DNA from 4 places in the Serratia sp. A07 genome. Region 1 is predicted to be linked to each of the others. Evidence: predicted binding sites of a transcription regulator. Region 1 holds the regulator's gene; each other region holds the start of a gene.
The links. The regulator Fur, encoded in region 1, represses iron uptake genes when iron is present. The targets are predictions, from matches to a motif close to ATAATAATGAGAACNACTATCAA.
Positions count from the first base shown of each region.

Region 2: the regulator Fur is predicted to act here: its motif matches at 836-858, upstream of feoA (ferrous iron transporter A).
Region 3: the regulator Fur is predicted to act here: its motif matches at 1,208-1,230, upstream of fepD (Fe(3+)-siderophore ABC transporter permease).
Region 4: the regulator Fur is predicted to act here: its motif matches at 1,138-1,160, upstream of sufA (Fe-S cluster assembly scaffold SufA).

Region 1 covers NZ_JBZXDO010000003.1:333,485-335,687, forward strand. The annotation lists gene AC4PR2_RS05315 (beta-N-acetylhexosaminidase) at 1-559, shown strand, start outside; gene fur (ferric iron uptake transcriptional regulator) at 805-1,251, opposite strand; gene fldA (flavodoxin FldA) at 1,581-2,120, opposite strand.
Region 2 covers NZ_JBZXDO010000007.1:73,077-75,279, forward strand. The annotation lists gene AC4PR2_RS09945 (Tex family protein) at 1-370, shown strand, start outside; gene feoA (ferrous iron transporter A) at 977-1,201, shown strand; gene feoB (Fe(2+) transporter permease subunit FeoB) at 1,274-2,203, shown strand, end outside.
Region 3 covers NZ_JBZXDO010000043.1:692-2,894, reverse strand. The annotation lists gene fepG (iron-enterobactin ABC transporter permease) at 1-137, opposite strand, end outside; gene fepD (Fe(3+)-siderophore ABC transporter permease) at 137-1,192, opposite strand; gene fepB (Fe2+-enterobactin ABC transporter substrate-binding protein) at 1,407-2,203, opposite strand, start outside.
Region 4 covers NZ_JBZXDO010000006.1:161,516-163,718, forward strand. The annotation lists gene sufB (Fe-S cluster assembly protein SufB) at 1-701, opposite strand, end outside; gene sufA (Fe-S cluster assembly scaffold SufA) at 716-1,087, opposite strand; gene AC4PR2_RS09145 (hypothetical protein) at 1,615-2,019, shown strand; gene menI (1,4-dihydroxy-2-naphthoyl-CoA hydrolase) at 2,065-2,203, opposite strand, start outside.

The sequences.
Region 1 (2,203 bases):
GGATAACATGCCGCAGAACGCGGAAACTTCAGTCGACCGCGACGGCAACCACTTCAACGCCAAGAGCGATAAGCCGTGGCCGGGCGCCTACGGGCTGTCCGCTCAGCTGTGGAGCGAAACCCAGCGCACCGATCCGCAGATGGAATACATGATTTTCCCACGCGCGCTGTCGGTGGCTGAACGCGCCTGGCACCGCGCCGGTTGGGAGCAGGACTACCGCGCCGGCCGCGAATACAAAGGCGGGGAAACCCACTTTGTCGATACCAAGACGCTGGAGAAAGACTGGCTGCGCTTCGCCAATATCCTGGGGCAGCGTGAACTGGCCAAGCTGGACAAAGGTGGCGTCGCTTACCGTCTGCCGGTGCCGGGCGCACGCGTAGCGGGCGGCAAGCTGGAGGCGAATATCGCGCTGCCGGGATTGGGCATCGAGTACTCCACCGACGGCGGCAAGCAGTGGCAGCGCTATGACGCCAAGGCCAAGCCTGCGGTGTCCGGTGAGGTGCAGGTGCGTTCGGTTAGCCCGGACGGCAAGCGCTACAGCCGCGCCGAGAAGGTCTAAGCCCGGTGCAACGGCCTGCTGCCCTGGCGGCGGCCGTATAACGAAGGGGGAATGCGTTCGCCCGCGCGTGTCGGCGTAGGGCGGACGTTGTAGTGAGAGTAGTACGTGGAGTAGCAGTGCCGCTGCAATTGTGATATTTCATGACATGATTTTCCCCCGGCTTGTCCGGGGATTTTTTTGCCCTTTGCACGGCAGGCATAAAAAAACCGCCTCGGTGTGAGGCGGTTTTTCATAGCCGGTCAGGCTTATTTCTTGTCGTGCAGCGTTTCGTCTTCGCGACAGTCACCGGTTTCACAGTGGCCGTACAGGTACAGGCTGTGGTTGGTGAGCTTGATGCCGTGCTGCTTGGCGATGTCACGCTGCCGCACTTCGATGGATTCGTCGCTGAATTCGATCACTTTGCCGCAGTCCAGGCAAATCAGGTGATCGTGGTGATGCTGTTGGGTCAGCTCGAACACGGACTTGCCGCCTTCGAAATTGTGACGTGTCACAATGCCCGCATCGTCAAACTGGTTCAGTACGCGATAAACCGTTGCCAGCCCGATCTCTTCGCCCATATCAATCAGTTTTTTGTACAAATCTTCCGCACTGACGTGATGGCATTCCGGATTTTGCAGTACTTCCAGGATTTTGAGTCGCGGAAGCGTGACTTTTAAGCCGGCCTTCTTCAATGCGATGTTGTTGTCGGTCATGCGAATTCAGTCCTGTTACTATGCTAATCAAGTTGAGGCGTACTCGCCTGTGGCATCGGTCGGCACAAAGAGTTAATGCGTCTCATTATAGAACCGGTTGTACTAAATGGAAACCGCCGGTTGTTAACAAAGATATAATTGCACTATTGCATGTTTTGCATGCAACGCCTTGATGGATGGGATAAACCGATATCTCAGTCTACCGTGACGGGGTGGGAAGTTACAAATCTGTAGCTTCTATCGCAGCAATCCCTGCTGCCGATGACGGCCCTGTGGGCACACTATGCACTTTACAGGGCCTTTGTTCAACCTTTCGCCAGTGCCGGGGCTTAGCCGACGATATCGGCCAGGCTCAGCTCTTCGACGATTTGTTTGACCCAGGCGTCCACGCGCTCGTTGGTCAGTTCAGGCTGGCGGTCTTCGTCGATCGCCAGACCGATGAAGTGATCGTCGTCCGCCAGGCCTTTGGAGGCCTCGAAGTGGTAGCCTTTGGTCGGCCAGTGGCCCACGATGGCCGCGCCACGCGGTTCGATGATGTCGCGGATGGTACCCATCGCGTCACAGAAGTATTCCGCGTAGTCTTCCTGGTCGCCGCAGCCGAACAGCGCCACCAGTTTGCCGTTGAAGTCGACTTCTTCCAGCGTTGGGAAGAAATCATCCCAGTCACACTGCGCTTCACCGTAGTACCAGGTCGGGATACCCAGCAGCAGGATATCGAACCCTTCCAGGTCTTCTTTGCTGCTTTTAGCGATGTCATGCACTTCAGAGACGTCGTCGCCAAACTGTTTCTGGAGAATTTTCTGGATCATTTTGGCAATGTTTTCGGTATTGCCAGTGTCGCTGCCAAAGAAAATGCCTACAGTAGCCATATCGCGTATAACCTTTAAATTCAAGTAATTGCATTACTCGACGCCGGCACTGCCGCCGCTGACGCCGATTAAAATGATGCCAT
Region 2 (2,203 bases), on a different contig from region 1:
ATCGGTCACCAACGTCACCAACTTCGGTGCCTTCGTGGATATCGGCGTGCATCAGGACGGCCTGGTGCACATCTCCTCGCTGGCGGACAAGTTCGTTGAAGATCCGCACACCGTGGTGAAGGCCGGCGACATCGTCAAAGTGAAGGTGATGGAAGTCGATCTGCAGCGTAAACGCATCGCGCTGAGCATGCGCCTGGATGAACAGCCGGGCGAAGGTTCACCGCGCCGCGGCGGCAACGCGCCAGCGCAGGCACGCGACAACGCCAGCCGTTCGGCGGGCGGCAACAAGGCCAAACCGCGCAACGCGGCGCCGGCCGGCAACAGCGCCATGGGCGACGCGCTGGCGGCGGCGTTCGGTAAGAAACGCTAAGTCGGAACCGACAGGGCGGAGCCTGCTCCGCCCTTTCTGATGAATAAAACCTGCGGCATTTTTTGACCCGTCTCAATAAACCGTCATCTTTTTACGCCCCGTTCCTGCGTGACCGTCCTCCCATTATTCAGGCAATAAAAATCCTCTCCGCAGCCATTTATTAACAACTTCGTTAACACGCCTGTTTCATCTCGCGAATTGTGAACGAAACACAAATGGTTACCGCTCGCATTACGCCGGAATAATGTTATTGAATTGCCTTTCGGCGGAAATAAATAAAGGGAAAAAACCCTCGAAGTTTGCAAACGAGAAAACTCGGCTACAAATACGTAACTGATTTAACTCGTCATTCTCATTTGTTCCCGCTCGCCAGCGGTGGTAAAACGTCATTAATCCAGGCAACGCCATCAAAAACTGTCGTCGCCATAATAATTGGTTACAATACCCTTACTTTTTGTATTGAACGCGATAATGATAATTACTATTATTTGCGCTCACTTTATTGCATGACCTTATGGATGAATACCGCCGACGGCGTGGCATTTTCGCCGGCAACGTCCAATTATCATCAGCCCGATGTTCATCGGCACCCGGAAGGTTAATCACATGCAGCTTCAACCTAAACGCACGTATAAGATTGTCGGCTTTTCCGGTGAAATTGCGCCGGCCTACCGCCAGAAATTGTTATCGCTCGGCATGCTGCCCGGCTCTTCGTTCGACGTGGTGCGCGTCGCGCCGCTGGGCGATCCGATAGAAATTAAAACTCGCCGCGTCAGCCTGGTGCTGCGCAGGAAGGATCTGGCGCTGCTGCAGCTCGACGGCCAGTCCTGAGCCGGCACGCCCTCCGTTTGCCGACGCGCCCTTGCGCCGGCGCTGTTCTCCTTGAAGACGACACGCTGAACTATGAAAAAACTCACCATCGGCTTAATCGGTAACCCGAACTCCGGCAAAACCACGCTGTTCAACCAGCTGACCGGCGCACGCCAACGGGTCGGCAACTGGGCGGGCGTGACGGTCGAACGCAAAGAAGGCCATTTCACGACCCCGCAGTCCGACGTGCGGCTGGTCGATTTGCCGGGCACCTATTCCCTGACCACCATTTCAGAGCAAACCTCGCTCGATGAGCAGATCGCCTGCCACTACATTTTGAGCGGCGACGCCGATCTGCTGATCAACGTGGTCGACGCCTCCAACCTGGAGCGCAACCTCTATCTGACGCTGCAGCTGCTGGAGCTGGGCATTCCCTGCATCGTGGCGCTGAACATGCTCGACATCGCCACAAGCCAGCATATCGATATCGACGTCGCCGCGCTGTCGGCGCGCCTCGGCTGCCCGGTGGTGCCGATGGTCTCCACCCGCGCCGACGGCATCGGCGTGCTGAAACAGATGATCGACAATCACCATATCAACGAACAGCAGGCGCTGGTGAACTATCCGCCGCTGTTGCTGAAAGAGGTCGCCACGCTGAGCGACGCCATGCCGCAAACGCTGCCGGCAGTACAGCGCCGCTGGCTGGCGCTGCAGATGCTGGAAGGCGACATCTACAGCCACCGGCTGGCCGGCCCCGCCGTCGCACTGCTGCCTGCAGCCACCCAGGCGTTGCAACAGCAGCAGCAAGAAGACCCGGCGCTGGTGATCGCCGACGCGCGCTACCAGTCTATCGCCGCCCTGTGCGACGCGGTCAGCAACTCGCAGCAGGCGATGCCCAACCGCCTGACCGAGATGCTGGATAAAGTGATCCTCAACCGCTGGCTGGGCGTGCCGATCTTCCTGCTGGTGATGTACCTGATGTTCCTGCTGGCGATCAACATCGGTGGCGCGCTGCAGCCGATC
Region 3 (2,203 bases), on a different contig from region 1:
CCGTAGCACAGCGCGGCAACCGCCATCGTCAGGCACAACGCCAGCAGCGAAAGATTGACCAGCAGCAGGCGCAGCGGCATACGCCAGTTGATGACGCCGTCCGGGCGGCCGATATGCAACGTGTGGGGCAGACTCATCACAGACCCCCCAGCGTTTTCTTGCGGCGCACCAGCCAGATCAGCACCGGCGCGCCGATGAAGGCCGCCACGATGGAAACCCGCAGCTCACCGGCCGCCAGCAAACGGCCGACCACGTCGGCGCACAGCAGTAAAATCGGCGCCAGCAGCATGGAGTAGGGCAGGATCCAGCGCTGGTCGGGGCCGACCCACCAGCGGGCGATATGCGGCACCATCAGGCCGATGAAACTGATTGGGCCGACGGTGGCGGTCGCCGCACCGCACAGCAGCGTGATGGCGATCACCGCGACGACCTGAGTCAGCACCACGCGCGCGCCGAGCGCGATAGCCAGGTCTTCCCCCATGCCGATGGTATTCAGCGGCCGGGCGATGAGCAGCGTCAGCAGGCAGCCGAGCAAAATGGCGGGGGCGGTAACCGGCAGCGTGGACAGCGTGCGGATATCCAGCGTGCCGGCCTGCCAGAAGCGCAGTTGGTCGAAGGTTTGCGGATCGATCAGCGACAGCCCGGTGGTGATGCCGAGCAACACCGCGCCGATCGCCACGCCGGCCAGCGTCAGCCGCACCGGGTTGATGCGCCCGCCCGCCAGCGTGCCGATCAGGTAGACCAGCAGAGTGGTGAGGGCGGCGCCGACGAAGGCGTAGGCCATATAGCTTTCGGTGGTGGCCGCGCCGAAAAACATGATGCCGATGACCACGGCGAAGCTGGCGCCGGCGTTGATGCCGAGCACGCCGGGATCGGCCAGCGGGTTGCGCGTCAACGCCTGAATCAGCGCGCCGGCGGCGCCGAGCGCCATGCCGGCCAAGATGCCCGCCAGCGTGCGCGGTACCCGGGCGTTGAGAATGATGGTGCTGTCGGAACCGCTCGCGGCGCCCTGCAGGCTGAGCCAGACGGTATGGAAGGGGATGGCTTTGGAACCCAGCATCAGGCTGGCAATGATGCACAGCAGCAACAGCGCCAAGCCGATACCGAACCCGGCGATGCGTTTGAAGCCACTGGCGTAAGCTGCGTGCGGTGCGGACGAAAGCGTCCGCTCAGTCGGAGTGGGTACGTTCACACCGGTAACTCCTGTATGATTTTTATTCTCATTGTTATTTGCGTTCATGCGGGCGCTAATAGTAGCACGAGTTTACGCCCGCATGCACCCGCCGGTTGGTGGCGCAGGTGCGTTGACGATGTTAATAACTATTGATATTTCAATTGATTGAATGTGAACGTTTGCCCTGTTTATGGCAAACGTCGGCAGGAGGCTGACCCACCGACGGCGTGGTTCAGGGCTTTTTGAACAGCCGTTCGATTTGGTTCAGCATGTTGGTGGCGCTGTAGTAATCGAGACGGAAAGTGTCGTTGCCGACGGCGTAGACGTGCCGCTGTTCCACCGGCTCCAGATGTTTGAGGAACGGGTTGGTCAGCACCTCTTGCACTTTACGCTCGTTGGTGGCGAACAGGATCAGCGTCTTGCCGTTCAGGCCCTCGGCCATTTTTTCGCCGGAGATCTGGATGATGTCATGGCGTTTACCCATGCTGGCATTGCCTTTGGCGCTTTCCGGCGGGGTGGCCAGTTGGAAGCCGAGCTGGGTCAGCAGTTTGCCCTGGGCTGACCCCGGCGTCCACAGCATGGCCTCGCGGCCGTTGTCGGCATACACCAGCGGGGTGGTCGGCTGCGGCGGCAGCGCGATCGCCTGCTTCACTTGCTCCACGCGCTGTTCGAAACGATCTTCCGCCAGTTTGGCGCCGGCTTCGTGACCGGTGATCTCACCGAGCTCGCTGGCCAGCTGTTGCCAGCTTTTGTCGCCATAATCGAGTACTAACGTCGGCGCAATGGCGGACAGCTGATCGTACAGCTTCAGCGCGGAATCCCCGCCGGTTGCGGCGACGACGATCAAATCCGGCGCGGCGGCGGCGACGGCTTCGGCATTGGGCTCCACCTGATACAGCCGTTCGACGTGGCGCTGTTTGGCCACTTCGCTCCATTGGGTAAAGAAGCCTTGTTTATCGGCCACCAGGGGATTTGGGCTGGTGGCGGCGCTGGCGACCACCGGGGCGTCGATCGCCAGCAGCGTGCCGG
Region 4 (2,203 bases), on a different contig from region 1:
TTGGCGGCGTTGATACGGAAATAGGTCGACAGCTCCATCGGGCAGCGCACGCCTTTCGGCACATAGACGAAGGTGCCGTCGGAGGCCACCGCGGCGTTCAGCGCAGCGAAGAAGTTATCGTTGGAGGGCACCACGCGGCCCAGGTACTGACGCACCAGATCCGGGTATTCCTGGATCGCTTCGCCGAACGAGCAGAAGATCACCCCGCTCTCCGCCAGTTTTTCACGGTAAGTGGTAGCGACCGAGACCGAGTCGAAGATGGCGTCCACCGCCACCTCGCTGCCCTCGCGCACCGGCACGCCGAGCTGATTGAACGCCAGCTCCACTTCGCTGGTCAGGTAATCTTTTTCCGTCGCCGCGCCCGGTTGCTGCTCGGCGCCGGGTTGCGAACCGCAGGCATCGTCGCAGCTGCCGCAGGACGGCGCCGAATAGTAACTGTAGTCCTGGTAGTTCAGGCGATCGTAATTGGCCTTCAGCCAGTGCGGCTCTTCCATCTGCAGCCAGGCGCGGTAGGCCTCAAGGCGGAATTCCAGCATCCACTCGGGTTCGTTGCGCTTGGCCGAGATGGCGCGCACCACCTCTTCGTTGATGCCTTTGGCCAACTCATCGGTTGCCAGCTGGGTGAAGAAACCTTCTTTGTAGCGACCTTCGCTGACCCAAGCCTGCACTTCATTAGGCATTTCTACATTGCTTCGTGTCATGTTGATTGCATCGCTCAAACGCCAAAGCTCTCGCCGCACCCGCAGGCATGCTGAGCTTTAGGGTTGTTGAATTTGAATATCTGATTCAGCCCTTCGCGGACATAATCTACCGTGGTGCCGTCGATGAACGGCATAGCCTTCAGCGGCACATAGAGTTTGGCGCCGTCGCGCTCAAACAGCAGATCGTCATCGGCGGGTTCGCGGGTCAGATCCAGCACATAGGCAAAGCCGGCGCAGCCGGATTGTTTCACCCCTAGCTGCAGCCCTTTCACCTGCGGATCCTGCTGCATCAGTTTCGTTATTTGTCGTACGGCGCTGTCGCTGAGCGAAATGCCTTGCCAGACATTTTCATCCAGAGAAAAAGTGCCGACATTTTCCGTTTGCATAGGGTCTACCTCACACTCGTGTTTGGCCACAGCCAATCTGGGTTGCTTATATGTTAGTGATAACGATTATCACTTCAACCGTTTGTTTTGCGGGGGTATCCGCCGCGAGCGCGGTTTTTCGCTGCGGCGCGCGGCAAGCCAACGGGACACCCGTGGCGGCTTGCGGCGTCAGGCGGCAAGGTGTGCATGCTATCCCTATGAATTCGTTATCTATCCTGCATCACCGTACCGCACTCCCCGGTGGCCCGTCAGCGTTACAGCGCTGCGGTGCGTTGCCGATCTAAACATTCATAGAAAATACCTATTTCTGCATTCTGTCTGTCGTAAATGTGCGTTTATCGGCATTTCGTGGCGCGGCGCAAGCGCGCGGCCCTCAGGTTAAAGTTTAGTCGCTCAGGATTAAGTTGGGTCGGCGGCGGTCTTTTACCCTCCTGAGCAATAAAAAAACGCCGCGCCGGGATTGATCGGCAACGCGGCAGTTTATATGATAATGATTATCATTCAATTTGAATTTGAGCGCGAAGCCAATGACTCTTTCGATCAACGCATGGTTGCTGGGCAAGATTGATGAATACAAATTCAGCGTGCGCGACGCCACGGTGGACTTTTATATGGCCGAAGCGGCGCTGCGGCGCCCGGAATGCAATATCGACCATCTGAAGCGGTACAACAGCGTCAGCCTCACCATGGCCAATCTGTGCCTGGAGAACGGCGACGACGACAGCTACCTGCACGCGCTCAGCAAACTGCACAACCGGCTGATCGTCGAGATCAACAACCCACAGCGCTGCCAGCTGTTTCGGGTGCAAAGCTACCACTTCGCCCGCCACACGCTGACGCTGATCTGCCAAAAATATGCAATGGAAGGCACCTGGGAGAAGGCGAACGCGTTTCAAAAGGACTTCGTCAAACGCGTGCCGTTTCAGCTGTAAGGCGAAAGGCTCCGCAGGCCGAACGCCTGCGGAAACCGGCGGGAATCAGTCGATGACCGCCGTGGTCAGACGCGAGGTGCAGCACAGCCGATCGCGCGCGTCGAAGATCTCGATTTGCCACACCTGATGGCGACGGCCGACGTGCAGTGCGCGACACACCCCGCGCACCTGGCCATCGAACACC